Regions from separate parts of the Arthrobacter sp. 2MCAF14 genome, predicted to be linked through region 1. Evidence: predicted binding sites of a transcription regulator. Region 1 holds the regulator's gene; each other region holds the start of a gene.
The links. Region 1 encodes HrcA, which represses chaperone genes, less so after heat shock. Its sites were predicted from a motif close to TTNGCACTCGNNNNNNNCGAGTGCNAA; they were not measured.
Positions count from the first base shown of each region.

Region 2: the regulator HrcA is predicted to act here: its motif matches at 7,538-7,564, upstream of groES (co-chaperone GroES).
Region 3: the regulator HrcA is predicted to act here: its motif matches at 2,326-2,352, upstream of groL (chaperonin GroEL).

Region 1 covers NZ_JBFRHB010000025.1:6,424-15,761, reverse strand. Annotated here, with positions in the region: gene AB4074_RS16390 (PhoH family protein) at 1-250, opposite strand, end outside; gene AB4074_RS16385 (GerMN domain-containing protein) at 672-1,559, shown strand; gene AB4074_RS16380 (16S rRNA (uracil(1498)-N(3))-methyltransferase) at 1,593-2,369, opposite strand; gene dnaJ (molecular chaperone DnaJ) at 2,372-3,502, opposite strand; gene hrcA (heat-inducible transcriptional repressor HrcA) at 3,570-4,583, opposite strand; gene AB4074_RS16365 (DUF3097 domain-containing protein) at 4,765-5,622, shown strand; gene AB4074_RS16360 (DUF4870 domain-containing protein) at 5,725-6,138, shown strand; gene hemW (radical SAM family heme chaperone HemW) at 6,193-7,422, opposite strand; gene lepA (translation elongation factor 4) at 7,501-9,338, opposite strand, start outside.
Region 2 covers NZ_JBFRHB010000002.1:130,859-140,916, reverse strand. Annotated here, with positions in the region: gene AB4074_RS02535 (GuaB3 family IMP dehydrogenase-related protein) at 96-1,232, opposite strand; gene guaB (IMP dehydrogenase) at 1,380-2,891, opposite strand; gene AB4074_RS02525 (acyltransferase family protein) at 3,099-5,159, opposite strand; gene groL (chaperonin GroEL) at 5,396-7,006, opposite strand; gene groES (co-chaperone GroES) at 7,093-7,389, opposite strand; gene AB4074_RS02510 (hypothetical protein) at 7,612-8,022, opposite strand; gene AB4074_RS02505 (THUMP-like domain-containing protein) at 8,100-9,338, shown strand; gene AB4074_RS02500 (shikimate 5-dehydrogenase) at 9,362-10,058, opposite strand, start outside.
Region 3 covers NZ_JBFRHB010000017.1:1,715-11,772, reverse strand. Annotated here, with positions in the region: gene AB4074_RS12935 (RNase H family protein) at 1-284, opposite strand, end outside; gene groL (chaperonin GroEL) at 485-2,113, opposite strand; gene AB4074_RS12925 (ABC transporter substrate-binding protein) at 2,411-3,679, opposite strand; gene AB4074_RS12920 (cold-shock protein) at 3,793-3,996, opposite strand; gene AB4074_RS12915 (LytR C-terminal domain-containing protein) at 4,136-4,741, opposite strand; gene AB4074_RS12910 (DUF3263 domain-containing protein) at 4,791-5,126, opposite strand; gene AB4074_RS12905 (uracil-DNA glycosylase) at 5,260-6,027, shown strand; gene AB4074_RS12900 (siderophore-interacting protein) at 6,043-6,882, shown strand; gene AB4074_RS12895 (threonine/serine ThrE exporter family protein) at 6,921-8,399, opposite strand; gene AB4074_RS12890 (lipid II:glycine glycyltransferase FemX) at 8,478-9,551, opposite strand; gene AB4074_RS12885 (L-serine ammonia-lyase) at 9,928-10,058, opposite strand, start outside.

The DNA of each region.
Region 1 (9,338 bases):
TGATCCGGGGAACATCGCTCGACGGTCCGCTGAAGGAGAGCTCGTTGCCGCGCACATGAAAGTCGACGCCGGGGAACTGGGCTTCGATGTAGCGCAACGCCTCGTCATGGCTGCCAAGGGTCTGAACCATCTGATCCGAGTTGTCAAAGATGACAACTTCCGTCCGGGCGCCCGGGACAGAGTGTGGGAACTCGGCCGGACCTGTGTCAACGCTGCCGGCCTTGGGCCGCCCGTTCAATGATTCTGTCATAGTGCTGGCCTTGCGGCCTCTGCTCCTCCGGCTTGGTGATGTCCATCGATTTTCTCCGATGTCCGTCTGCTGGATGGGCGCACGATCGCGGGCCTCGGATTGCTTTCAATCCTACGCCAGCCAGTCTCCGGGGTGGTTCCAGACCGTGCCCGGCGGGGCCGCGGACGGCCGATCCATGCCGCTTTGGTATCAACTCGGCATCGACCTCGTATCAATCGGATTGCAGTTGGCCGCCGGGGTATCGAAACGCCAGCCGGGGCCCTGGAGACTGTGACAAGCTGATTCATGGGCAAAATGCCCCTGTGCCCGGCCACCGGGCGCATGACTCCCCCGCAACACCGCGGCCGAACACGAGCAGGAATCCACCATCACCAGGCCAGCCGTCACTCCACACGGCACACGCATCCGGAAACGCTCCGCGATGCTTGTGACCGCTTTGACGGCTGCCTTGTTCCTGTCGGGCTGCATTGCCGATCGCACGGGACAGGGATCCACGACTCCGATCCCCACACCGACAGTTGCACTGCAGACGGTGCCGGACAGCAATGCTCCGCTCGAAACAACCCAGGCCTCAAACAAGATCCCCGTGTATTGGATCGGGCGTAGCGACACGGACACCTTCCTGTACCGCGAATTCCGTGACAACCCTGGCAACGAGAACCCCATCACCACGGCCCTGCGGATCATGATGTCCCAGAAGCCGTTGGATCACGATTTCTTCACGCCGTGGCAGAGCCCAGGCAGCCTGGCGACCTCGATTTCCGGTAAGAACGTCGTCACTGTCGATGTTTCCCGCGACGCGTTCAATTCCAATCTCGACGCCGGGATGGCACAGCGGGCGGTCCAGGAACTCGTCTATACCGCCACCGCAGCGGCCGCAAGTTCAGGACTGATCGATTCAGGACAGCAGATCAAGGTGACCATCCTGGTGGACGGGCACACGGACTACATGGCATTCGGGCAGGTCAAACTAGGCGATCCGATGGTCCGCGACGCGTCCATGGTGGCACCGGTGTGGATCATCGACCCGCAAGAGGATCTGACCTTGCCTGCCGGTCCGGTCAAGTTCAACGGCCGGAGCACGGACCCCTCGAAGAAACTGCATTGGCAAATCCTTCGCGAGAACTCAAACGGCGACAAGTCCTCCTACCTCGCCGGGCAGACCACTGCTTCTACCGTTCCCGGACAAGGTGGAGCCTTCAGCCTCACAGTGGGGCTCGGAGCGGGCCGCTATGAATTGCGGGTTTCCTTGGTAGGACCCAACGACGCCGACGTCGCGACGGATACCCGTACTTTCAGCGTTCGCTGAGGCCGTGCGCTGATCCAGGACGTGCGCCGCGGGCTACCAACGCCCCAGAATGTCACTGGCCAGCACGACGGCGGCGGGTCCCGCCGTCGACGACCGAAGCACGTGGTGGCCCAAGAGCGCGGTGACGGCGCCGACGTCGCTGAGCTTCGTCACTTCGCGCGGTGAAATGCCACCCTCCGGGCCGACGATGAGCAGGACTTCCCGACCCGCTCCGGTATCCGCGTCGAAAACCTCGGCCTGCCACTTCTCCAAGACATCCCGCAGCGGACGTTTCGCGTCCTCATGCAGGATGATCGCCAAGTCAGCCGCGGCAACCGCTGCAGCCAGGCCAGAGCCGTCGACGGCGGCACGCACCTCGGGAATCCACGCGCGCCGCGCCTGCTTGGCGGCTGCCGTGGCGACGGACTGCCACTTCGCGTGGGCTTTGGCCGCCCTGTCACCCTTCCAACGGACGATGGAACGCTCCGCCTGCCAGGGCACGACGGCGTCGATCCCGAGTTCCGTTGCCGTCTCGACGGCAAGTTCGTCACGGTCGCCCTTCGCGAGGGCCTGGACCAACACGAGCCGCACGGTTGGTTGGTGCTCCTCCTGGACAGCGGTGGCAAGGACTGTCAGGGTTCCCTGCCCGGATTCGGTCACGGTGCCCGTGAGCCGTTTTCCGGCACCGTCGGCAATATCGACGGCTTCGCCGATTTCCAGGCGCTTGACGGTGACAGCATGCCTGGCTTCGGCGCCGTCGAGCACGAAAGTGTCTCCAGGGCCGAGCCCGTCAAGCGTTCCGGCTGCTGTGAAAAATACGGGGTTGCTCACCGCTATAGGTTACCGAGCTTGTCCCGCAGCTTCGCGAACATACCGCCGCTGGCCACAAGCTTGCCTTCGGTGAACTGCTCTCCGCGCAATTTTGCCAGTTGGCGAAGCAGGTCTTCCTGTGCGGCGTCGAGCTTGCCGGGCGTCTCAACGTGCAGGTGCACCTTGAGGTCTCCCCTGCCGTAGCCGCGGAGATGGGTGACGCCAAGTCCACGCAGGGTGATGACTTCGCCGGACTGCGTGCCGGACTTGACGTCAATCTCCTGGGGACCGTCGAAAGTCTCAAGCTGCAGCTCAGTACCCAGTGCCGCGGCAGTCATGGGAACGCTCAGCGTGGCGTGAAGGTCGTCGCCTTCGCGGATGTAGGTGGAGTCACTGTTGACCCGGATCTCCACGTAGAGGTCACCGGGAGGACCGCCCGCGGGACCTGCTTCGCCTTGCGACGACAGCTGGATGCGGGTCCCCGTAGCGACGCCGCCAGGCACCTTGACGGTCAGTGAACGGCGGCTGCGGATGCGGCCCTGACCGTTGCACTCATTGCAAGGATCCTTGATGATCGAGCCGAAACCTTCGCACGATCCACACGGTGCGGCTGTCATGACCTGGCCGAGGATCGAGCGCACAGCCCGCTGGACCTGGCCCGAGCCGCCACAGATGTCGCAGCGCTCCGGGTGGGTGCCCGGACGGCAGCATGAGCCTTCGCACGTGGGACAGATGACAGCGGTGTCCACCTCAAGCTTCTTATTGACACCAAACACGGCCTCACGCAAGTCGATGCGAACGCTGATCAGGGCGTCCTGCCCGCGGCGCATACGTGATGCGGGGCCCTGCATGCCGCCGCCTCCTCCGCCGAAGAAGGTATCGAAGATGTCCTGGAAGGCGAATCCCTGGCCCGCGTATCCTCCGCCGAAACCGTTGTCGGTCCCGTTCTCGTTGCCGGTGGCGTCGTAGACGCGGCGCTTCTGGGGGTCGGAGAGGACCTCGTAAGCGTGGGTCACCGCCTTGAATTCCTCGGCTGCACCGGCCCCGGGGTTCACATCGGGGTGCAGCTTACGTGCGAGTTTGCGGTAGGCCTTTTTGATCTCCTCGCCGGTTGCTTCCGGCGAGACGCCCAGAACGTCATAGTGACTGCTCAAAGTCGGTATCTCTTCCTTGTTTACGGTTCCACTGCGTTTCTTGCGAGGCGCCTTCCAGCCGAGGCTGTCAGCCGCCCAGAATGCGGGAAAGGTAGCGTGCGACGGCACGGACGGCCGCCATGGTGTTGGGGTAGTCCATGCGGGTGGGTCCAAGAATGCCGATCTTGGCGCTGCTGCCCGGACCGTAGCCCGTGGCAACCACCGAAGCCTCCGAGAGGCTGTCATAAGGGTTTTCGCGGCCGATGCTCACCGTGACGCCGCGAGGGTCTTCCGCCATATCCGACAGCAGCCGCAACATGACGACCTGCTCCTCGAGCGCTTCGAGGACCGGACCGATGCTCAGCGGGAAGTCCACGTTGGAGCGGGCCAGGTTTGCCGTGCCTGCCATGACCATGCGCTCGTCGCGGCTCCGCTCGGCAAGCCTTTCCAGGCCGTGGGCAAGGGCGCCTGCAAGGTTGCGAAGGGTCGGCGGGCACAAGGCAACCACCGAGGGCAGGACTTGCGGCATGAGGTCGAGCTGGGAGCCGGCAATGCTTCCAAGGAACCGCGCGCGCAAGGCCATGAGCTCTTCGTCGGTGGCGTCCGTCGCTGCGTGCACAACGCCCTGTTCCACCTTGCCAGAATCGGCGATCAATACCACCAAGACCTGGCGCGGTGCCAAAAGGACAAACTCAATGTGCCGGACGCGCGCGCGGCTCAGGTGCGGGTACTGGACGACGGCGACCTGGTTGGTCAGTTGGGAGAGGAGCCGGACGGTGCGCTCAAGGATGTCCTCAACGTCGTCGGGTCCCTCAAGCAAGGAATGGATAGCCCGGCGCTCGGCAGCCGAAAGCGGCTTGACCTCGGAGATGCGGTCGACGAACAGGCGGTAGCCCTTGTCCGTGGGAATGCGGCCGGCACTCGTGTGCGGTGCGGCTATGAGGCCTTCTTCTTCCAGAAGTGCCATGTCATTGCGGATGGTGGCGCTCGACACTCCCAAATGGTGCCGTTCAACCAAGGCTTTGGAGCCGACGGGCTCGCGGGAGTGAACGTAGTCCTCCACGATGGCGCGTAGCACTTCAAGCTTGCGTGGTTCGCTCACTGCCCACCTCCAATCAACATTTCAACAATTAGCACTCAACATGCCCAAGTGCTAACAAGTCTAGTATGAGCCACCTCGTTGTTAGCATTGGTACCGCTCGCGGCGAACATGATTCCCGCGCGGCCGTGGGTAATGCCACGGACCATCAACGATCCCCCTAGCGCAAAGTGGTGTGAAGACCGTGTCTTACGACAATTGGGGCCCGCAAGACCTCTCCTCGCCTGCCAAACGGCAACTGCCTGAGGTGCCCGTTGAACGCGGGATGGTTCTCGAGGACGTGCAGTCCGGTTGGGTCGGGGCCGTGACCAGGGTGGAAAAGTCCGGAGGCATGCACATTGTGGTGCTTGAGGATCGGCGGGGAAAGGCCAAATCGTTCCGGCTCGGCTTCGGATTCCTCCTGGAGGGACAAGCAGTGAAGCTCGTGCCGCCGGCTCCACGCGCCGCGGCCGCCAAGGCCGCGGCGCAAGCAGGCAGGACGGCATCGGGATCCGTCCGCGTCGCCGGCCAGCGGGCCCAAGTCGCCAAGGCGAGCCGGATTTGGGTGGAAGGCAAGCACGACGCTGAACTGGTGGAAAAAGTGTGGGGAGATGATCTCCGGGTGGAGGGCATCGTCGTCGAGCCCTTGCACGGCGTGGACGATCTCAAGGCGGCCATTGCCGGGTTCTCCCCCGGCCCGGGCCGCCGGCTCGGAATCCTCGTGGACCACTTGGTACCGGATTCGAAGGAGTCGCGGATTGCTGCCGACGCCATGACACTGCCGGGCGCCGCGGGAAACGTCCTGATCGTAGGACATCCCTACGTGGACGTCTGGCAGGCAATCCGGCCCAACGTGTTGGGGATCGAGCAATGGCCAACCATCGCGCGTGGCACGGATTGGAAGACCGGCATCCTGAGGTCGTTCGGCTGGCCGCATGAGACGGCCGAGGACGTCGGGCTGGGTTGGCAAAGGCTTCTTGGCGCCGTCCACAGCTACGCCGACTTGGAGCCCTCTTTGCTGGGCCGCGTGGAAGAAGTGATCGATTTCCTGACTGTTCCGTGACGATTGCGTGCCCCGGGCAGAGGAGTTGGTCGGCTGATCGCGTGCCGAGCAAGTATTCTGGGACAGCAACACTGCACCGATTGATACTCGAAGGAAGATACTGTGGCAGACAACGCTCCTGACGATCGGGATGGCACCTCGGGCCAGTCCCAGTACCACGGCGTTCCTGCCAACGCGCTGCCCTTGACCGCCTCGGAAGACCGGCAGTGGGCAACACTGGCGCACTTCGGCGGGATCCTTGGCTGCGTTCCTTCGCTTCTGATCTACCTGATCTTCCGCGAACGTGGCCCCTTTACGGCACAGGAATCCAAGGAAGCGCTCAACTTCACTTTGCCTCCGACGATTGCCGCAGTGCTCGCCAACGTCCTTGTCTTGCTCCCGGTGGTGGGAAACCTGTTCGCTGTCCTTGCCACGGCGATCTGGGTCGCCGTGACCTGCTTCTCGGTGTCAGCCGGAATCCGCGTCAACCACGGACAACCGCACCGCTACCGCTTCAACCTGCGCTGGATCAAGTAGCCGGTCTTCGCGGGTTCCGATGCCGGCTCCCGCGCCGGGCGCTAGCGCCTGCCGCTAGTCCGGAAGGATCCGGCGGACCACGGCGTCCGCGAGTAGCCGGCCCTTGAGTTTCAGGACCAGCCGTCCTTGGAAGGCCGCTCCAGGCTCAACCAGGCCGTCTGCAATGAGGCCTGCGACGGCGTGGCGGCCCACCTTGCCGAGCGCGTCGACTTGAAGCCCGGTGCCGAGCCGGGCCTCCAGCATGATGCGTTCCACTTCCCGGGTTCCGGCGTCGAGCGTTTCACGTCCAGCGGCCGGAGACACCCCGCTGCCGAGCCTGTTGGCATAGGCTGTGGGGTGTTTGACGTTCCACCAGCGGACGCCGCCCATGTGGGAATGCGCACCGGGTCCGATGCCCCACCAATCGTCTCCCCGCCAATAGGCTAGGTTGTGTTTGCACGCCTGTTCGGGAGTGCGGGACCAATTGCTGACCTCGTACCAGTCCAGACCGGCGGCGCTGATCAGCTGATCGGCGAGTTCGTATTTGGCGGCGTGGTCGTCGTCGTCGATGCCGGGAACTTCTCCGCGCCGGATCTGCGCCGCCAGCTTGGTGCCTTCTTCCACGATCAGCGCATAGGCACTGATGTGGTCCGGACCGTAGGACAGCGCTGTCTCGAGGGAGGTCCGCCAATCAGCCATGGACTCGCCGGGAGTCCCATAGATGAGGTCGAGGCTTACAGCAAGGCCGGCGTCGCGCGCCCATTGGACCACCAAGGGGACCCGGCTGGGAGTGTGTGTACGGTCCAGGACCTTGAGCACGTGAGGGACCGCCGACTGCATGCCGAAGGAAATCCGCGTAAAGCCGGCGTCTGCGAGCAGCTGGAGGGACTCCGGCGTCACAGAGTCCGGGTTCGCCTCAGTGGTGACTTCCGCTCCCGCTTCCAGGCCCCAGTGCCCGACGGCGGCCGTCAGGATGCGTGCGAGATCTTCGGCAGGCAGCAGGGTCGGCGTCCCGCCGCCGAAGAACACCGTGCTCAGGTGCCGTTGCGGCAGCCCGGAGGCTTCCATGGCCCGGACGGCGAACTCCACTTCCGAAATGGCAGTAGACGCGTAGGCGTCCTGGGAGGCACCGCCGCCAAGCTCGGTGGCGGTGTAGGTGTTGAAATCGCAGTATCCGCAACGGACGGCACAGAAAGGTATGTGGACGTACAGTCCAAACTTGCGTGAATCGACGCCGTCGAGCACCTGCGGCGGCAAGAGTCCGTCCGCAGGTGCCGGATCCCCGAGGGGAAGAACGCTAGGCACGGATTTCCCCTCGTGCCCGTCCTGCGCGCGCCATTACAGTGCGCGCCTGTCCCGTGGTGTCCCGGGCGAAAAGCCGCATTACTTCTTGGCCTTGTCCTTGGATTCGTCGGTGGTCAGGGCTGCGATGAACGCTTCCTGTGGAACTTCCACGCGGCCCACCATCTTCATGCGCTTCTTGCCTTCCTTCTGCTTTTCCAGAAGTTTGCGCTTACGGGTGATGTCACCGCCATAGCACTTGGCAAGGACGTCCTTGCGGATGGCGCGGATGCTCTCACGGGCAATGATCCGCGAGCCGATGGCGGCCTGGATAGGCACCTCGAACTGCTGGCGGGGAATGAGCTCGCGCAGCTTGCCTGTCATCATGACGCCGTAGGCGTAGGCCTTGTCGCGGTGGGTGATGGCACTGAAAGCGTCAACCTGCTCGCCCTGGAGCATGATGTCCACCTTGACCAGGTCGGCGACCTGCTCGCCGTCGGCCTTCCAGTCCAGCGAACCGTAGCCGCGGGTCTTGGACTTGAGGATGTCGAAGAAATCGAAGACGATTTCGGCCAGCGGAAGGCGGTACCGGATTTCCACCCGGTCTTCGGAGAGGTAGTCCATGCCGCCCATGACGCCGCGGCGGCTCTGGCACAGCTCCATGATGGCGCCCACGAACTCATTCGGCGCCAGGATGGTGGCGGACACCATGGGTTCGCGCACCTCCGAGATCTTGCCGGTGGGGTATTCGCTCGGGTTGGTGACGTGCAGGACCCGCTTGTCCTCCAGCGTGACCTCGTACTCAACGTTGGGAGCGGTGGAGATGAGGTCGAGGTTGTACTCGCGCTCGAGGCGTTCACGGGTGATTTCCAAGTGCAGCAGGCCAAGGAAGCCCACGCGGAAACCGAAGCCCAGGGCGGCAGACGTCTCAGGTTCGTAGACGAGTGCTGCGTCGTTGAGCATGAGCTTCTCGAGGGCATCCCGGAGCACGGGATAGTCCGTACCGTCCAAGGGATACAAGCCGGAGAAGACCATAGGCTTGGCATCGGCGTAACCGGCGAGGGATTGCGAAGCGGGCTTGGCCAGGTTGGTCACGGTGTCGCCGACCTTTGACTGGCGGACGTCCTTCACGCCGGTGATCAAGTAGCCTACTTCGCCGACGCCCAGGCCCTTGGAGGGCGTGGGCTCCGGAGAGCTGACACCGATTTCCAGGAGCTCGTGGGTGGCGCGGGTGGACATCATCTGGATCCGCTCGCGCGGGTGCAGCATGCCGTCCACGACGCGGACGTAGGTGACCACGCCGCGGTAGGTGTCGTACACGGAGTCGAAGATCATGGCGCGGGCCGGTGCGTTGGGGTCGCCTACAGGAGCCGGAAGATCGCGGACGATTTTGTCCAGCAGGGCCTCCACGCCAACACCGGTCTTGCCGGATACGCGCAGCACGTCCTCGGGGTCGCCGCCAATCAGGTTGGCGAGTTCCGCGGCGTACTTTTCGGGCTGGGCGGCCGGGAGGTCGATCTTGTTGAGCACCGGAATGATGGTGAGGTTGTTTTCCATCGCCAGGTAGAGGTTGGCCAAGGTTTGGGCCTCGATGCCTTGCGCGGCATCCACCAAGAGGACTGCGCCTTCACAGGCCGCGAGGGAACGGGAAACCTCATAGGTGAAGTCAACGTGGCCGGGTGTATCGATCATGTTCAGGGCGTAGCTGGTGCCGTCAAGTTCCCAGGGCATGCGGACAGCCTGGGACTTGATGGTGATGCCACGTTCGCGTTCGATATCCATGCGGTCCAGATACTGGGCCTTCATGTCGCGGGACTTAACGACGCCGGTGTACTGCAACATGCGGTCGGCCAAGGTGGATTTACCGTGGTCGATGTGGGCAATGATGCAGAAGTTCCGGATGATGGCCGGATCTGTCGCGGCGGGCACCGGTGCGGTGC
Region 2 (10,058 bases), on a different contig from region 1:
CCTCCCATCGCACAAACCCGTAGTTCCCCACACTACTTCTTGTCCAGCGGCTTGGGCAGGGTTTCGCGCGAGCGCTACAGCGGCCCGAGCGGGAGCTACCCGCCGGAGTAAGGCGAGACGACGACGTCGACCCGCTGGAACTCCTTCAGGTCCGAATAGCCCGTGGTCGCCATGGAACGGCGAAGCGCGCCAATCAGGTTGGAGGTGCCGTTGGTGTGGTGGCCCGGCCCGAAGAGCACTTCTTCGAGGGGACCCACGGTGCCGACATTGACCCTGTCGCCGCGGGGCAGCTCAAGGTGGTGGGCTTCCTGGCCCCAGTGCCAGCCCTTGCCCGGGGCTTCTTCTGCACGGGCCAAAGCGCTGCCGAGCATGACGGCGTCGGCGCCCATGGCGATGGCTTTGACGATGTCACCCGAAGAACCCATGCCGCCGTCGGCGATCACGTGCACGTACCGACCACCGGACTCATCCATGTAGTCGCGGCGGGCGGCAGCGACGTCGGAAATGGCGGAAGCCATCGGCGAATGGATACCGAGCGCACGGCGCGTAGTGGTCGTTGCGCCGCCGCCGAAGCCCACCAGGACGCCGGCCGCTCCGGTACGCATGAGGTGCAGGGCCGGGGTGTAGCCGGCGGCCCCGCCGACGATCACCGGAACGTCGAGTTCGTAGATGAACTGCTTGAGGTTCAGGGGCTCATGATTCTTGGAGACGTGTTCGGCCGAGACGGTGGTGCCGCGAATGACGAAAATGTCTACGCCGGCGGCCACCACGGTCTTGTAGTGCTCCTGGGTGCGCTGCGGTGTCAGCGAGCCGGCCACCGTCACCCCCGATGCTCGGATTTCCGCAAGCCTCGTGGTGATCAGTTCGGGCTGAATGGGCGCTTTGTAGAGCTCCTGCATGCGCCGTGTGACTGTCGGGCTGGCCGTTTCATCCGCAAGGGCAGAGATTTCGTCCAGCACGGACTGGGGATCCTCGTACCGAGTCCACAAGCCCTCAAGGTCCAGGACGCCCAGGCCGCCCAGCCGGCCAAGGGCGATGGCCGTTTCAGGCGACATCGCGGAGTCCATGGGTGCGGCGATCACTGGCATCTCAAACTTGTAGGCATCAATCTGCCATGAGACGGAAACGTCCTTGGGGTCGCGCGTCCGGCGGTTGGGGACGATCGCGATGTCATCCAGGGAGTAGGCACGACGCCCACGCTTGCCACGGCCAATCTCAATCTCGTAAGTCACTGCTCTAGGTTATCCCAGTGCGGCGCGATGTACCGGCAGGGTGACGCACACCATGGCGGCAGGCAATGCCTCATAAACGAGCGAGCCCGCCACCTCCATGAGGGAGGTGGCGGGCTCGCTTCGGACTGCCTAGGACAGGAATTACGCCTAGCGGGAACCGTAGTTCGGAGCCTCGACGGTCATCTGGATGTCGTGCGGGTGGGACTCCTTGAGCCCGGCCGCAGTGATGCGGACGAACTTACCGCGTGCTTTGAGTTCGGCGATGGTCGGAGCACCCGTGTAGAACATGGTCTGGCGCAGGCCGCCGACCAGCTGGTATGCCACCGAGGAGAGCGGCCCGCGATATGCGACGCGGCCTTCGATGCCTTCCGGGATGAGCTTGTCATCACCGGAAACATCCGCCTGGAAATAGCGGTCCTTCGAGTAGGACGTGTTCTTGCCACGGGACTGCATGGCACCCAGGGAACCCATGCCGCGGTAGCTCTTGAACTGCTTGCCGTTCACAAAGATCAGCTCACCGGGCGACTCGTCGCAGCCAGCCAGCAAAGAGCCGAGCATGACGGTGTCGGCGCCGGCCACGAGGGCCTTGCCGATATCGCCCGAGTACTGCAGGCCGCCGTCCGCGATCAGCGGAACACCGGCAGGGATGGCCGCCTTCGAGGACTCGTAGATGGCCGTGATCTGGGGGACGCCCACACCGGCAACAACGCGGGTGGTGCAAATGGAGCCCGGGCCCACGCCCACCTTGATGCCATCGGCACCGGCGTCGATCAGTGCCTGGGCGCCTTCACGGGTGGCGGCCTGGCCACCGATGATGTCAACGTGGGCAGCAACGGGGTCCGACTTCAGGCGCGTGATCAGGTCCAGGACACCCTGCGAGTGGCCGTTGGCGGTGTCCACGAACAGTGCGTCGACGCCGGCGTCGATCAGGGTCATGGCCCGTTCCCAGCCATCGCCGAAGAACCCGATGGCGGCGCCGACGCGGAGTCGGCCTTCCTCGTCCTTCGTCGCGAGCGGGTACTGCTCGGCCTTCGTGAAGTCCTTGGTGGTGATGAGGCCCTTGAGGCGACCCTGCTCGTCAACGAGGGGCAGTTTCTCGATCTTGTTGGTGGCCAGCTTGTGCGAGGCCTCTTCGCGGCTGATGCCTACGTGGCCCGTGATGAGCGGCATCTTGGTCATGACGTCGCTGACCAGCCGCAGCGGGAAGTCGGACTCCGGCACGAAGCGTGTGTCGCGGTTGGTGACAATACCCAGCAGCCGGCCATCGGGGTCGATGACAGGCAGGCCGGAAACCCGGTAACGCGAACACAGTTCGTCCAGTTCCTGAAGGGTGGCTTCCGGGTGGATGGTCAGGGGGTTGGTGATCATCCCGGACTCGGAGCGCTTGACGCGGTCGACGTGGTCGGCCTGGTCTTCGATGGACAAGTTGCGGTGGATGACGCCAAGGCCGCCCTGCCGGGCCATGGCGATGGCCATGCGGGACTCGGTGACGGTGTCCATGGCGGCCGAAAGCAACGGGGTCTGGACCGAAATTCGCTTGGAGATCCGGGAGGAAGTGTCAGCCTCGGACGGAATGACGTTGGTGTGCCCCGGCAGCAGCAGGACGTCGTCGTAGGTCAGGCCAACAAAGCCAAAGGGATCGTGTTCGGGCTGGGTCATGAGTGCGCCTCTTACCTTGGTTCTTGGGGGTTGCTCTGGTAGGGGTTGCAGCTGATGACCAGCCCGTCATTACGGGACTGGCCTGTGCAGAAAGGTTCTGAATAAATAGTAGAACCTCGCCGCCGATCCCCATATTCCGCGAGGGCAATGTGAGCAACAGCACCCGGCACCAGCCGTCGAGCCGCTCGACAGCCTAGCTCGGGCCGGCTAGCTCCATCCGGTCGCGGCCAGCCACCGGTCCCTGAACATGGGCGCCATGCTCGCAACATAGGTCTTGGAGAGGTGGTTGTTGTCCAAGTAGACAAAGGTGTTACCTACAACGCCAGGGCATTCGCCGCCGTTACAAATCAGATCGGTCATGTCCAGTATGGACAAGCCGACGTACCTGCCTTGAAGTGATGCGAGTGGGTTTTGGGGCGAAAGCAGCTGGGCCTCGCCGGGATTGCAGTCGGGGTTGTGCTGTCCTTTGGTCACGACGCAGTCTGCCATGTTGAAGTCGAACCTCGGGTTGTCACGAACGGCAATGACGGATATGCCTTTGTCTGTGAGCATCTTCACGGTGTCTTCAAACCCGACGGTCAATTTTTCATCAGGTGACGATGGAACGGCTGCAGTTCCCACGAGGAACACGGCGCTCGGCGGGTGCTCGTCGATTTGCTGGTGAACGGCGTCATCAAAATCCTTGCATTCCGAGCTCAGTCCCGAGGTGTCCACCGTGAACGGACAGCCGCCGAGCAGCAGGTTGTACAGGCGCCATTGCTCTTGTTCTGCCAAAGGAGCCAATGCCGCCAACCACTGCTGCGCATGCGAGTCACCCAGCGCCAGGATGGTGCGGTCCGATCCAGCGGGTTGACTGTTTTGATTACACCCCGGCTGGAGGATGTTCGAGGCAGGCTTCAGATCCCCGCTGCAGTGGTCGGACAGGCCCGCCCAGTCCTGTGGCAATTTTTCCGGGGTAGGAAGGAGAGCTGCTTTCGGGCTGACTTCGTTAACATAGCCGGGCACCAAGGCGGCAGCGCCCGGGTTGTCCTTTTCCGCCTGGGCCATCGCAATTTTGGCGCTCACGTACTGCTGCACATTGAATGCGAGCAACGGAACAACGGCAACTGCCAAGCAGGCGACCATCGCAATGGCGGCACGCCGCCGGTTCACTTCCGGCCATTTCCACTCCCGCAACGGCTTCTCGACGAACTTTGTGGTGAGGAAAGCCAAAACCAGGGCGGCCGCAATGATCACAGTCCCCGAGAGCCACCCGGCCTGGTCTTTGCCGGTCCAGATGAGAGAGATGACCAGCAGCGGCCAATGCCACAGATACAACGCGTAGGAGTTGTCGCCCAGGCGTACGAGAGGCTTGGAGCTCAGGATCCGGTCAACACCGAAACGGCTGCCCGTCTGGCCGGCAACAATAACGCAGGCCGCCGCCAGGGTGGGCCAGAGGGCCACGAAGCCAGGGAAAGCCGTCTGGACCTGGAGCACGATCCCACAGCTCAACATTGCCAGAATGCCCACCCAGCCCATCATCACGCGGACGGGCTTCGAGAACCTCAACGCCGGCAGGCTGAGGGCAACCAGCGTTCCTATGGCGAACTCCCACAGCCTGGCAAACGTGTCGAAATAGGCAGTCGTCTGGTCGGTTGCGGTCGCAATGACTGAATAGGTGAGCGAGACCGCGAAGAGCAGGCCAAATACGTACAACAATGCGACACGATACCGAAGGCGGTACTTTTTACAAGCCAGGGCGACGAGCGCGAAAATGACCGGCCACAGGATGAAGACCTGGGCTTGGATCGATAGCGACCAGAAATGCTGGAGCGGACTCGCCTGGCTATGATCAGCGGCGTAGTAGTTGACTGCCTCCCGCTGAAGTAGCCAGTTCTGGACGTAGAAAAGCGATGCCCAGACCTGGTCAACCAAAGCCGCCCAACGGGTCTTGGGGAGCACCACGAAAATTGCGGCCAATGTACCCAGCAGAACGACCACAGTGGCCGGAAGCAGCCTGCGGAACAGGTGAAGCCAGTGCCTCAGCAGGTCCATGGGGCGGCCCTGCTCATAACGGCTTGTGAACTGCAGTGTCATCAAGAAAGCAGAGACCAAGAGGAAAACATCGACGCCGCCGGAAACGCGGCCGAACCACACGTGGTAGGACACCACCATGAGCACAGCAAGCGAGCGCAGGCCTTGAATTTCGGGGCGGAACTTTGACTTTCGGCTGGTGATACTGGAACGACTCTGCCCCTTGATAGAAGCTGCCGTTTGCACAGTTGACACCACAATGCCCCTCAATGACCTAGATCGAACCATAAATCTTACTGATTCGTAATGTTCAATGCCAATCGAAAATTCATCCGAAGAGCACCCATCCTTCAATTGAGCCATACCTAGCTGGGCGTTCACAGGGTGATTGCCCGGTACCAACTGTGGGCCCGTCTGCGCCGAAACGGCGAGCCAAATGCAGGAGGCCCGGCCCCAAAGGGGACCGGGCCTCGCGCATCAAGCAACCAGGATTAGTGGCTGTGACCTGCGTGCTCGTCTTCCTCGGCCGGCTTCTCGACAACCAGGGTCTCGGTGGTGAGAACCAGGGCTGCGATGGATGCGGCGTTCTGAAGCGCGGAGCGGGTGACCTTGACGGGGTCGATCACGCCGGCGGCGATCAGGTCCTCGTACACACCGGACTTCGCGTTGAAGCCGTGGTTGTCTTCCAGCTCGGCAACCTTGGCGACGACGACGTAGCCGTCGAAGCCGGCGTTCTGGGCGATCCAGCGAAGCGGCTGGGTCAGGGCCCGGCGGACGATGCCGACGGCAGCAGCCGCGTCGCCTTCCAGTGCCTTGACGGCAGCGTCCTCGTCCAGTGCCTTGAGGGCGTGGATGAGAGCGGAGCCACCGCCGGAGACGATGCCTTCTTCAAGGGCAGCACGCGTGGAGGACACTGCGTCCTCGATACGGTGCTTCTTTTCCTTGAGCTCGACCTCGGTGGCTGCGCCGACCTTGATCACGCCGATGCCGCCTGCCAGCTTTGCGAGCCTTTCCTGCAGCTTTTCCCGGTCCCAATCGGAGTCGGTGCGGGTCAGCTCTGCACGGATCTGGGCGACGCGGGCTGCGACGTCCTCGGGAGTGCCGGTGCCGTCAACGATGGTGGTGTTGTCCTTGGTGACGGTGATCCGGCGGGCGCTGCCGAGGACCTCGAGGCCAACCTGGTCGAGGGACAGGCCGAGCTCCGGGGAGACAACCTGTGCGCCGGTCAGCGTGGCAATGTCCTGCAGCATGGCCTTGCGGCGGTCACCGAAGCCCGGAGCCTTGACGGCAACGACGTTCAGGGTGCCACGGATACGGTTCACGATCAGCGTGGACAGTGCCTCGCCGTCGATGTCCTCGGCAATGATGAAGAGCGGCTTGGCAGCCTGCAGGGCCTTCTCGAGGAGCGGCAGGAATTCCTGCAGCGAGGAGATCTTGCCCTGGTTGATCAGGATGAGCGCGTCTTCCAGAACAGCTTCCTGGCGTTCCGCGTCAGTGACGAAGTACGGGGAAAGGTAACCCTTGTCGAACTGCATGCCCTCGGTGAGGACCAGTTCGGTCTGCGTGGTGGAGGACTCTTCGATGGTGATGACACCATCCTTGCCGACCTTGCCGAAAGCCTCGGCAAGGAGCTCGCCAACCTCATCGCTCTGGGCGGAGATCGCGGCAACGCTGGCAACCTGGGTGCCTTCTACTTCGCGGGCGTTCTCAAGAAGGCGGGCAGCCACGGCCTGGACCGAAACCTCGATGCCGCGCTTGATTTCGCCCGGGGCGGCTCCGGCGGCAACGTTGCGCAGGCCTTCCTTGACGAGTGCCTGTGCCAGTACGGTGGCCGTGGTGGTGCCGTCGCCTGCGACGTCATTGGTCTTGGTGGCGACTTCCTTGGCCAGCTGCGCACCAAGGTTCTCATACGGGTCGTCGAGTTCGACTTCGCGGGCGATCGTCACGCCGTCGTTGGTGATGGTGGGAGCTCCCCACTTCTTGTCCAGAACGACGTTGCGGCCACGCGGGCCAAGGGTGACCTTGACGGTGTTGGCGAGCTTGTCAATGCCTGCTTCGAGCGAGCGACGGGCAGCGTCGTTAAACGCAAGCTGCTTTGCCATGGTTGTGTCCTTTCAAGACGGAAAACCCGCACCGCTGATTCGACCGGAAGAAGTCCGACTTGATCTGCGATGCGGGATCCAGGGAATTACTTAACGACGATCGCCAGAACGTCGCGGGCGGACAGAACGAGGTATTCGTTGCCGCCGGTCTTGACTTCAGTTCCGCCGTACTTGGAGTAGATGACGACGTCGCCGACGGTTACGTCGACGGGCACGCGGTTGCCGTTGTCATCGAAGCGGCCGGGGCCAACTGCAACAACTTCGCCTTCCTGCGGCTTTTCCTGTGCAGTGTCCGGGATGACCAGGCCGGAAGCCGTGGTCTGCTCTGCTTCGAGCGGGCGGACAACAATGCGATCCTCGAGAGGCTTAATGGAGACCGACACTCGGATCTCTCCTTTACGTGAGGTAGTACATGGACTATCAAACCAGGGGTGCCGTGGCGGGCTTACCGTCGTCGCGGTGCCGGTAAGTGCCTGGCGGCATGATTAGCACCCGCCTAGGGAGAGTGCTAATCAAGACTCTATGTAAGCATTAGCACTCGGTCAAGGCGAGTGCCAGAATTCCGTCACGGGTGAACGTCCAATGGCGGCTTCCGGCTCACACGCTTATTGCCCGGCGAGGTCGTCGAAGTCAACGTCCTCGCCGTCGTCGTACTCTTCCGTCTGCGCGGTTCCGCGGTTCAGATAGAGCACTACGCCGCTCGCGAGCGCGACGACGCCGAACACCACCAGCCCGACGATCGCTCCGATGCGGGCACCGGTGTAGGTGTCACGGATGTCCCGGGCCTCATCCGTGGCGTCCTGGACGCTCTTTCCGGTCATGGAGTAGGTGGCCGCGTTGAACGAGTCTAGGAAGAAAATAATGATCAACAGCGCGATGCAGACAATGGCAATCAAGGCACCCACGATGAGCGCAGGACGGGCATACTTGGAGAGATTTCCGGCGAAGGGACGTTTATCGGGGACAGAGGGAGATCCATTGGCGTCGTCAGGCTGGCGTACTGGGTTGTCTTCCATGGCATCAACCCTATCCGCCCGAGCGCTCCCGGATCCCTCCCGACCCCGTATGACGGGCGAGCACTAGGCTAGTTCCCATGGCTGACACACCCCAGGAACAGATCGCCCCCTTGCTGACAACGGAAGGTTGGGAACTGCTGGCGTCCTTGGGACCGTACCGCGATGACGAAGCCTTCGCCCTGAATGCCCGCCTGCGCAAAGACGGCCACTCCCCTGCGCTCGTTGCCGCCGTCCTCACCCAATCCAGGCTCCGCACCCGGGCCGAGGCCAAGTTCGGCGAATTCGCCCGGCAGATGCTCTTCACCCAGGCCGGCCTGGAGCAGGCCACCCGGCTCAATGTTGCGGCCAGGCATGCCGAACGCTTCGCCAACGCCGGCACGCAGCACGTCGCGGACCTCGGCTGCGGGCTTGGAGCAGATTCCATGGCCATGGCCTCCATGGACATCAAGGTCACCGCCGTGGAACTCGACGAGACCACCGCAGCCTGCGCCACCATCAACCTCATTCCTTTCCCGCACGCGACGGTAGTGCACTCCGACGCAACCTCGGTGCCCCTCGACGGGGTCGACGGCGTGTGGCTCGATCCGGCGCGACGCACGACGTCGTCGTCGGGAACCAAAAGGATCTGGGACCCCGAGGCGTTCTCGCCGCCGTTGTCCTTCGTTGAATCATTGGCCGCCACGGGCAAGTCCGTCGGGGTCAAAATGGGTCCCGGAATGCCGCACGAATCGGTTCCAACCGGCTGCGAGGCACAGTGGATCTCGGTGGGAGGGGACGTCACGGAAGTCACGCTGTGGTTCAACGACGTCGCCCGTCCCGGCATCCGCCGCGCTGCCCTGGTGCTCGGGCCACAGGGCGCCGCCGAGATCACCAGCGGCGAAGATTTCGACGGCGGCCCGGTGCCCGATGTCGGGCCCGTGGAGGGATACCTTTACGAACCGGATGGCGCGGTGATCCGCGCGGGCCTGGTGGCCGACGTCGCGCTCCGGCTCGGTGGCCACCTGGTGGACCTACACATTGCCTACATTTGCGCTCCGGAACTGGTGGAGACCCCGTTCGCCCGCGCCTACAAAGTTTTGGAAGTCATGCCGCTGAACGTCAAGGCACTCAAAGCCTGGGTGAAGGCCAACGGCGTCGGCGTCCTGGACATCAAGAAACGCGGCACCTCCGTTACCCCCGAAGAGCTGCGGAAACAATTGCTGCCGGCCGGAAAGAACTCGGCTAAAGCCCGCGGCAACAAAACAGCCACCTTGGTCCTCACCAGGATCGGCGAGGAAAAGGTGGCTGTCGTGGTGGAGCCGGTAGCGGCTGCTTGAGCTGATCCCGGACTTGGGGCGCCCTATTGGGCGCGCGTGAACTCCTCGGCTGCGGCCACTTGCTCCGGCGTCGGCGTGATGCCCGTGTAGAGCACGAACTGTTCAAGGGCCTGGATGGTAGCTACCTCGGCGCCGCTGATCACGGTCTTTCCTGCCGCGCGGCCGGCCTTGATGAGCGGCGTCTCTGCAGGGAGGGCGACGACGTCGAACACCACCTGCGCGGCCGACACCGCTGCTTCGGGGAAGGACAGCGAGCCGGACTCGGGACCACCGGCCATGCCGATCGGTGTGACGTTGACGAGCACGTCCGCCGTCGACTCCCCTACTTCTGCCTGCCAGCCGAAGCCATAGAGCCCCGCGAGGGCTTGTCCGGGCTTTTCATTCCGGGCAACCACCGTGACGCGGGAGAAACCGGCGTCGCGGAAGGCAGCCGCAGTGGCCTTGGCCATGCCGCCGGAACCCCGGAGCAGCACGGACGACGCCGGGTCGATCGCGTTGCGCTCGATCAACTGGGCGATCGCAGTGTAGTCCGTGTTGTAGGCCGTGAGTACGCCGGCGTCGTTCACGATCGTGTTGACCGAGTCGATAGCGGCGGCTGAAGCGTCCATGCGGTCGACGAGGGCGATGACGTCTTCCTTGTAGGGCATCGAGACGGCGCAGCCGCGGATGCCCAGGCCGCGCACGCCGGCGATCGCGTTCGGAAGGTCGGTGGGAGCGAAG
Region 3 (10,058 bases), on a different contig from region 1:
ACGGGCTTTCCGTCGGCCTTGCGCCAGCCCTTGCGCTTCCATCCCGGCATCCACTTGGTGATGCAGTTGATGACGTACTGGCTGTCGCAGAGAATCTTCAGTTCCTCATCGGGCACGTGTGCCGTGGACCGGAAGAGGTCGAGCACCGCCATGAGCTCGCCCTGGTTGTTGGTGCCGTGCGGCCAACCGCCGGCCCTCCAGCAAGAGTCGTTCACGTACCAGGCCCAGCCGGCAGGCCCGGGATTGCCGAGGGCAGAACCATCGGCGGCAGCAATAATCGTCATGGTTTCCATCCTGCCAGACCGCCCCGACACTCCCGGACCGCGAGGCAGTGAGCGAGCGTCGGGCCAAAACCCGATAAAGGTGAGCGAGCGTCGGGCCAAAAACCCACACAAGTGAGCGAGCGTCGTTAAACGGCGACGACGGCCCCCACCTGAAGTGGGGACCGTCGTCGTGCGTGTGGCTAGTGAGCCGGCGCGGGGGCTTAGAAGCCGCCCATGCCGCCCATGTCGTCGCCGCCACCCATAGACGGAGCGTTCTTCTCCGGCTTGTCGGCAACAACGGCCTCGGTGGTCAGGAACAGACCAGCGATGGAGGCAGCGTTCTGGAGCGCCGAGCGGGTGACCTTTACGGGGTCGTTGACGCCGGCAGCCAGCAGGTCCTCGTAAACGCCGGTTGCAGCGTTCAGGCCGTGGCCCGACGGCAGGCCGCGGACCTTGTCGATGACAACGCCCGGCTCGAGGCCGGCGTTGTAAGCGATCTGCTTGAGCGGAGCGTCGATGGCAACGCGGACGATGTTGGCGCCCGTTGCTTCGTCGCCTTCGAGCTGCAGGTTCGCGAATGCCTTGGCACCGGCCTGGATGAGGGCAACGCCACCACCGGCGACGATGCCTTCTTCAACGGCAGCCTTTGCGTTGCGGACTGCGTCCTCAATGCGGTGCTTGCGTTCCTTGAGCTCTACCTCGGTTGCGGCACCGGCCTTGATGACTGCAACGCCGCCGGCCAGCTTGGCCAGGCGTTCCTGCAGCTTCTCGCGGTCGTAGTCGGAATCGGAGTTCTCGATCTCGGCACGGATCTGTGCCACGCGGCCGGCGATAGCGTCGGCGTCGCCGGCACCTTCGACGATGGTGGTCTCGTCCTTAGTGACAACAACCTTGCGGGCGTTGCCGAGCAGTTCGAGGGTTGCGTTCTCGAGGCTGAGGCCGACCTCCGAAGAGATGACCTGGCCACCGGTGAGGATCGCGATGTCGGCGAGCTGTGCCTTGCGGCGGTCACCGAAGCCCGGAGCCTTGACGGCAACGGACTTGAAGGTGCCACGGATCTTGTTGACGATCAGGGTGGCCAGGGCTTCGCCCTCGATGTCTTCGGCGATGATCAGCAGCGGCTTGTTGGACTGCATGACCTTCTCCAGGACCGCAACGAGTTCCTTCACGTTGGAGATCTTGGAGTTGACGATCAGGATGTACGGGTCTTCGAGGATGGTTTCCTGGCGCTCTGCGTCGGTGACGAAGTAAGCGGAGATGTAACCCTTGTCGAAGCGCATGCCTTCGGTGAGCTCAAGCTCAAGGCCGAAGGTGTTGGACTCCTCGACCGTGATGACGCCTTCCTTGCCAACCTTGTCCAAGGCTTCAGCAATGAGGTTACCGATTTCGGTGTCGCCAGCAGAGATAGAAGCCGTGGCAGCGATCTCTTCCTTGGTCTCGATCTCCTTGGCGGAGGCGAGCAGCTCGCGGATGACGGCTTCAACAGCCTTCTCGATGCCGCGCTTGAGGGACAGCGGGTCGGCGCCGGCAGCTACGTTGCGCAGGCCTTCCTTGACCAGTGCCTGGGCCAGGACGGTGGCAGTGGTGGTGCCGTCGCCAGCGACGTCGTCCGTCTTCTTGGCAACTTCCTTGACCAGCTCTGCGCCGATCTTCTCGAACGGGTCGTCCAGTTCGATCTCCTTGGCGATGGAAACGCCATCGTTGGTGATCGTGGGGGCGCCCCACTTCTTTTCGAGGACGACGTTGCGTCCACGCGGGCCGAGGGTGACCTTGACGGCGTCGGCGAGGATGTTCAGACCCCGCTCGAGACCGCGGCGTGCCTCTTCATCAAATGCAATGATCTTGGCCATAACGGCGGTAGTCCTTTCGGGACAGTCGTTAAGAAGGTGCCTTCACTGCGGTGCCCGCGACGGACGATCCTTCACATTCGGCCTCTGTACGCCGTGTGCTCCGGACCTCACCCCAGCAAGGTTTTCTTTGTTCTCCCAGGCACCGCCACTACTTCCATACGGCCGGAGCCGCGAAGAATTAGCAGTCAGTGCTTGAGAGTGCTAATCAATAATTAGCACTCACCTGAGGAGAGTGCAAGCAGCAAGGGCCGGAAACTACTCGCCACGCCACGGGAATTCGCTACGGGCACAAGCCCATCACGGAGTCCGTGAGGCGGTCTCCTTGCCGCTCACCCGCGCAGTGTTGTCAGCTCCGTAGGTGAAGACCATGTAATTGGACGAGGTGACGTCGCCGTTGGCGTCGAACCGGATGGTGCCGGACTCGCCGTCGTAATCCGGGAGCTTGCCCCCCTTCAGCAGCTCGACGCAGTCCTTGTATGACGTACAGGACGTGCGTTCTTTCGTTGCCGCATCGCCCGACGTCGGACGCGTCCCGCCGGACACTGTGGTGAGCCAGGCCGCGATCGAGCCACCGGCGTCGTCGCCCGCCGCTGCGGCCGCAAGCGCCGCGAGGGTAACGGCGTCGTACGTCTCGGCGGCGTACGTCGTGTCCTTGAGTTTGGGGTCGATGCCAGTCAGATCGGCTTGGAACGCCGCACTCGGGAAGACACCTGGAAGAATCCCCCGCGCGCCGTTAAGGCCACCGGCACCGAGTGCGGTTCCGTATTGGCGGATGGCACCGTCGCTCAAAATCAGGCTCTTGCCGCTCAGCCCCGCGTTCAGGAGCTCGGCCAGGGCGCCTTGGGCACCGTCACGGGCAACCACGACGACGGCGTCCGGTGTGCCGGACTTGATGCCCGCCGCGGCGGGACCTGCTTTGCCGGCCGCGAATTCCGCGTTGGTCACGGCGTCCATTCCGAGGCTGCGGGCGGCGTCCATGACCGCTCCGGAGACACGTGTACCGTAGTCCCCGGCTTCATGCAGGACGGAAATCCTCTTGGCGCCGGCGTCGTGGGCAAGCTTCGCCAGGACGCTGCCCTGTGCGGCATCGGCGGCCGAAGTGCGGAAGTAGAAGCCGCCGTTCTTGTAGCTGCTGAGTCCTGACGCCGTGTTGGCCGGCGAGATAAGTGGAATCCGGGCAGGAGACAGCACATCGATGGCGGCGGGCGCATGGCTGGAATCCGTCGGCCCCACAACGACGTCGGCGTGGGCTGATAGCAACGCCTTGCCTTGCGCCGCGGTATCGGCAGTGAAAGCCGCAGCGCTGGCCCCCTGGCTAGCGCTGCCGCTTTCGCTGGCCGCCGACGCCGAAAGCAACTCGACGGGATGGCCCTTGTATCCGCCTGCATCATTGATTTGCTTGACGGCCAACTTGGCGGCTGCCAGCTCGGACTCGTTGAGGAATGCGGAACTGCCGGTATTGTCCAGAATCACACCGATGCGCAGGATGCCGTCGCCGCTCGGGGTAACCGAGCTGAGCCTGGCGTTAGCCACGGGGGCGGAACATCCGGCCAGTCCAAGTGCCAAGGCTGCAAAGCCTGCAAGAAGAGGAATTGCCCGGGACCGGCGCCCTCCAAGGGGCTGGGTTCCAAAAGGCTGAGTTCCAAAAGGCTGGGACAGCCCTGTTGCCGCAACACCCACTAGATAAGCCGCACGCTTTCTGCCTGCGGGCCTTTCTGGCCCTCGCCCAGTTCGAAGTCGACCCGTTGTCCTTCTTCGAGCGCACGGAAACCATCCATCTGGATGGCGGACCAATGCACAAAGATGTCGTCACCGGACTCATCGACAGTGATGAACCCGTAGCCCTTTTCGGCATTGAACCATTTGACGGTTCCCAAAGCCATGATCCCCACACTTTCAACTAGCAGTGGCCGGCTTCCGGGATCTCCGGGCCAGCTCACAACTACTGTAACCACAGTCACGTTGCCGTAGCGCAACCTCGGGTGTGGGTGGCCGCAATGTTATTGAGGCGTAACCGAGTTGCTACTTGTAGCCGGGGCCCAGAATGACAACCACGGGCTGCTGGAATTCGGCACTGTCCACAAGGTTGGAAATGCCCAGCAATTTACCGAGGGCTTCGGCATTGCCCTTCTGGGCTGCGCCCTTGTAGAAGACCGACGACGTCTGCTGGGGCATGCCGCCCCAGTTTGCGACGGTGGACAACGGCCAGCCTCCGCCTTGAACGAGGCCGGCCACGCGGGCAGCCAGGCCACCGGTGGTGGTGCCGTTGTAGACCGCGACTGCCGCCGTCTTGTCCAAGGGCGCCGTGCTCGGGGTCGGCGTGCTGGAAGGTGTGTCGCTCGGGCTTGGCTGGCTGGACGCCTGCGCGGCGCCGCTTGCGGATGGTGACGCCGCGGCGCTTTGCTTGGGGGCATCCGCGGTGACGACGGCTTGCGGCGTCGTCGATGAGGTGAATCCAAGCTTCGGAAGGATGAGGAACGCAACGAGGCCTACGGCCAGCGCGATGCCGCCCAGCAGCAGCACCGGCCACAGGGCGGGCCGGGAAGCGGACGCGACGAGTCTGTGGACACCTTGGCGCGATGAGCTCTGCGGGACACGGTCGAATTCATCCCGGGCAAATTTGGTCATGGTGAAGCCTTGTCCTTGCTGCTTGCTTGCTGGGGGATCAGCGGGTGCTCTATGCGTCAGAACCGAGACGACGCGCTGTGCGGGCCCTCTGACGTGACATACGTAGTCTACGCAATCTCTTGACCAGCATAGGATCGTGAGCCAATGCTTCCTCAGTGTCGATGAGGGCATTGAGCAGCTGGTAATAGTGGGTCGCGGAGAGATCGAAGAGTTCCCTGACGGCCTGTTCCTTGGCCCCGGCGTACTTCCACCATTGCCTCTCCAGGGCGAGCATCTGCTGTTCACGCTCGCCGAGCGGCGAATCGCTGCGGAGTCCGGCGGACAGGTCTTCGAGTACCAGTCCAGTTGCTTCGGACGCCATGGGTTCCCGTGCGGGTTCTGCCACGACACACTCCTTCGACGCATTGACTGAAAAATGTCCCCCGCCCATGGTAACGGGCGAATAACATCGATGTCATTTGCCCCGCCGCCTCGCGGAGCCGCTTTCCCCGGAGCCTCAGGACAGGGACAATGACTGGGTGGCAGGCGAAGAAGCGCTATTCGAGCTTGAATCCGAGGATCACTCCACCGGGTTCGAGGCACTCCCGGGAATGGCTTTGGCGGACCTCATGGCGCCGGACTGGGCCGACGCGCTCTCTGACGTCGAGGACGAGTTGCGCTCGGTGCTAACCTTCGTGGCGGCCGAGGCAACACGCGGAACCCGCGTGCTTCCTGCCGCGTCCAACCTCCTTCGCGCCTTCCGGCGGCCTCTTGCCGACGTCAAGGTGCTCATCCTGGGCCAAGACCCCTACCCGACGCCGGGACACGCCGTCGGGCTCTCTTTCGCGGTTTCCGGGCAAACCCGTCCCATCCCCCGCAGCCTCTCGAACATCTACCGGGAGATGGAGTCCGATCTCGGACTCCCGCCGCGGGTTCACGGCGATCTTTCGGCTTGGACGAGCCAAGGAGTACTCCTCCTGAACAGGGTACTGAGCGTCGCGGCCGGTGCAGCCGGCTCGCACCGGGGCAAAGGCTGGGAGGCCATCACGACGGCGGCGGTCGCCGCCGTCGCCCGCCGCCGCACAGTTGCGGGCAAGCAGAGTCCGCTCGTCGCGATCTTGTGGGGCAAGGACGCCGAAGCAGTACAGCCTCTGCTTGAAGGCGCCCCTGTGATCTCCTCCGCGCACCCCAGTCCGCTCTCCGCCTCGCGCGGTTTCTTCGGTTCGCGCCCGTTCAGCCGGGCCAATGCCCTGCTCCGTGCGCAAGGCGCAGATCCCGTCATCTGGGAGCTTCCACCGCTGCCCTAGCTTAGGCTTGCCTACATGACATCTTTGCCCGCGACGTCGTCTGCATCCCGCAATACCCGCCCCCAAGTGAACCTGACGGTGCTGCGCACGGAACAGCTTTCGCCCCATATGGTGCGCATCATTGCAGGTGGACCCGGGTTTGCCGGTTATGCGAACATCGACTTCGTGGACCGGTATGTAAAGATCGTGTTCCCGCAGCCCGGCGTCGACTATGAGCTGCCGCTGGATCTTTGGGCCATCCGGGAGACAATGCCCCGCGAACAGTGGCCCTACACCCGCACCTACACCGTCCGTTGGGTGGACCAAGCTGCGCAGGAGCTGGCAATCGACTTTGTGGTCCACGGCGACGAGGGCCTTGCAGGCCCGTGGGCCCTGGCAGCCCAGCCCGGAGACACGCTTGTTTTCACGGGTCCCGGCGGCGCCTACAACCCGGCGCCCGACGCCGACTGGTACCTTTTCGCGGGCGACGACGCCGCGCTCCCGGCGATTGCCGCCGCGATGGAATCCCTGCCGGCCGACGCCAAAGGCTTTGCCTTCCTCGAAGTCGATAGCGATGCCGACATCCTTGCTATTGCAGCTCCCGACGGCGTGGAGTTGCGTTGGCTTCTTCGCTCCGGGGTCCCGGCCGGATCAAGCTCGATCCTGCTCGATGCCTTGGGCGACGCAGAGTGGCTGCCCGGCCGCGTCGACGTGTTCGCGCATGGTGAGCGAGGCTATATGAAGGCGTTGCGGGAGATTTTCTTCAAGCAGCGTGGGCTGGAGCGTTCCCAGGTATCCCTTTCCGGATACTGGGCCCAGGGGCGCGTAGAGGACGACTTCCAAGCGGAGAAGAAACTCCCGATCGGGCAGATCTAGGGACTGCTTCCGCTGGGTCGCCCTCCGGACGCGGCGGGCTATCGCCGGCGGACGCGGCGTCGCTCGTTGCTGGCAAGCCCCTTGGTCAGCGGCCGGGCAAGGTTGTCGCCCAGCACAATTCCTGCGGCCACGCCCAGCACGATCGCTCCCGCGTTGAGCATGCCGCCCGAACCCAGTAGGACGTCTGCTTCCTGCACCGTCAATACATACATGGAACGGAATATCTTCAAACCCGGGAGCAGGATGAGGGCTGCCGGGACTGCCACCACCAGCTGCGGGGCTCCGAGCCTGAGTGCCACTATGCGGGCGAGCAGGCCGATGACCACGGCGGAAATCGCCGGAGAGAGCCGGTCTCCGAAGCCAAGGTTGGAAGCCCCCCACAAGACGAAGTAACCCACCAAGCCCACTGCCGCCGTCGGGAGCAGTAGTTTGAGCAGGGTCTGTTCGGTGATGCCGATGGCAATCACGGCCACGGCGATCAGGATGGCCTGGCCCCACAATGGATACGCCTCGGGGAATGTTTGAGTGACGTCGATCGCGACGCTGCCAATGAGGTCACCAACAACCACCGCAACGGCGATGCCCGCAACGATCGCGCCGAAGGTCAGGATCGTGGACAGGAAGCGTCCGGCCGCAGTCACGGGGAATCCGTTAATGGCATCTTGCACCGAAGACACGAGCCGACCGGTTGGCAACAGCAAGAGAATGCCGCCCGCCACGACGATGGACGGCGGAATATCCGCCCCGGCCCAGTGGAGCATGAGCGCGATGAACGTGACCAGGAAGGAGCAGGCCGCTGTCACGAAGAAGTCAGGCGTGCGCCACTTGCCCAATTGCCGGGCCACGAGATTGACAAGCATGTTGGAGACGAAAGCCAGGGCGGACGCTCCCAGTCCCCCGCCCAGGACCCCGACGAAAACAGCGGAGAAGACGCCGAACGCCATGGTGACCATCCACCGCGGGAAGGGCTTGCTGCTCCGGATGATGTCATCCAGCCGCCGCACAGCCTCGGCCCTGCCCACCCCGCCGGCCACGATATCCGTGACGAGTTGGTGCACCTGGGCCAAACCTGCGTAGTTGTTGGTCCAGGAACGGACGACGCGGAGCAGGGTCAGGGGGGTCTGGTCCTTGGGTGCGTAGTTGATCTGGACTGACTGGTTGGTGATGTCCACTTCGATGTTCTTCAACCCGAGTGCCGCCGTGACCGCGATGATGCTGGTCTCGACTTCCAGGGCGCCGGCTCCGTAGCGAAACATGGATTCGGCCATGTGCAACGCGAAGTCGATGGTCTTGCGGGCTGAAGCGTCAACACCGCCCACGTGGATGATGGGGTTGGCGTAGGGACTGCCCGCCAACCGGTCGACGATGCTCATGGGGGCGGTGGGAGGATTCTCGCCCTGCACGAGCCTGCGAAGCATGCGCTTGGCGTTGACGTTCTGGCGCACCTGGGATGGCTTCAGCGGCTGTGTCTTGGGCAAGCCGTCGGTGTTGGGCCTGTTGTCGGGGCGGTCAGTCACGCGGGTGTTCCTCCAAAGGGCGTGGTTCCTCCAAATACGGTGTCGTGCACATGCAGTAGGCGGGGTGGCGCTGCGAATCTAGTAGAACTGCTGGCCCGTGCGGCGGGTGTAGATCTGCCGTGCGACACGTTCCCCGGCAACGGTCCAGAGCTTGTACTTCAGCGGGCTGATGACTTGGTCGTAGCAGCCGACGAAGTCGGTGACGGTCTTGCTGAAGCTGGTCTTGAACAGGCCAAGTCCGTGGAACGGATGTGAGGTGTCCTTGAGCCGGTCCGCGGGCGGAGTGCCGCAAAAATCGTACTCAGTGCAACCCAGCTCCTTGACCTGGTTGATGGCTGTCCACTGGACCAAGTGCGAATCGCCGTACTGCGCGCGCTTCTGCAGCGATCCGCCGTCCTTGTAGGTGCCCTTCCGGCCATAGTTGATGACGAAGGCTCCGACCGATGGGACGCCGTTTTCGAAGACAAACAGGAGCCTGCCCTGGCCACGCTCGATGAAGTTGGTCCAGAACTGGCGGTAGTACCCGAATTCACGGACGCGCACTTGGGACTTCGCCTCGACCGTGTTGGTCATCAGCGCATACATGGAACGGAAGTTCTCTTCTGTGGGTTCCATGGTGTGGACTTCGACGCCTTCGCGGATGGCCCGGCGAACGGCGTTGCGGCCGCGGGAATGCAGGTTGCGCAGCAACTGGTTTTCCTCGGGAGAGATGTCCAGCAGGGCTGTGGAGTCGTTCGGCTGCAGGTTGGGGGTCTTGACCGCTCCCGTGGCCTCAATCGCATCCCGGGCTTCGCCGCTGACGACGATGTCCGGCTCGATTTTCACGGCGAAAACCCCGAGCCTGTCCCGCTTGACGAATTCCCGGTTGGCCTTGATGATCCCAGGAATGTCCTCGACCCCGGCAACGTCAGGGCCCTTGATGAGGTACCAGAGCTTGCCGAGCAGTGGAAACGATTTCTCCAAGACCAGGTTGTAGCTGCTGTAGTCCGCGGTTTCGTACACGAGATGCAGGGGCTTCCAGCCGAAGTGCTGCTTCACATCTGCAAATGCCTCGGATTGGAGGAGGTTTCCGCCGTTGGGATTGGCCGTGACGTGTTTGTCCCAGTGTTCGATTTCCTCGGCGGTGGCAAAGCGTGCGGTAAATTCTCGCAAGGGGGCCGTGTCCAATCAGTTGCTTACTTGAGGCAGCAGGCGCCGGTGTGCGGCGCAGGCGTTCAGCCCCAAGTCTATCGGCCCCGACGGAGAGCTACCGCCTGATCGGTCTCTGACGGCTTCAAACCAGCGCCCTTCAGTTTCTCACAGGCACGGCAAAGGTTCCCCAAAGTCCACAGCTATCCCGGAGGCGGAGAGTGGTTGTAACGAAAGCCGAACCAGGAGGACCCGATGATCGTCTACCGCCCCATTCCGCCGCTCTCGACCGGCCGTAGCAACAGCTTTTGGGCGGTATTCGCTGCCATGGCATCCGCGGCATTGCTCGGCCCTGCCTGGCCGTCCGGTACGCGCCGCCTGGAACTTCAGGACGCGGGCGTCAGCACTCCACGACGTTGACCGCGAGGCCGCCCATGGCCGTTTCCTTGTATTTGGAGGACATGTCCTTGCCGGTTTCGCGCATGGTCACGATGACCTCGTCCAGGGAGACGCGGTGGGTGCCGTCGCCCC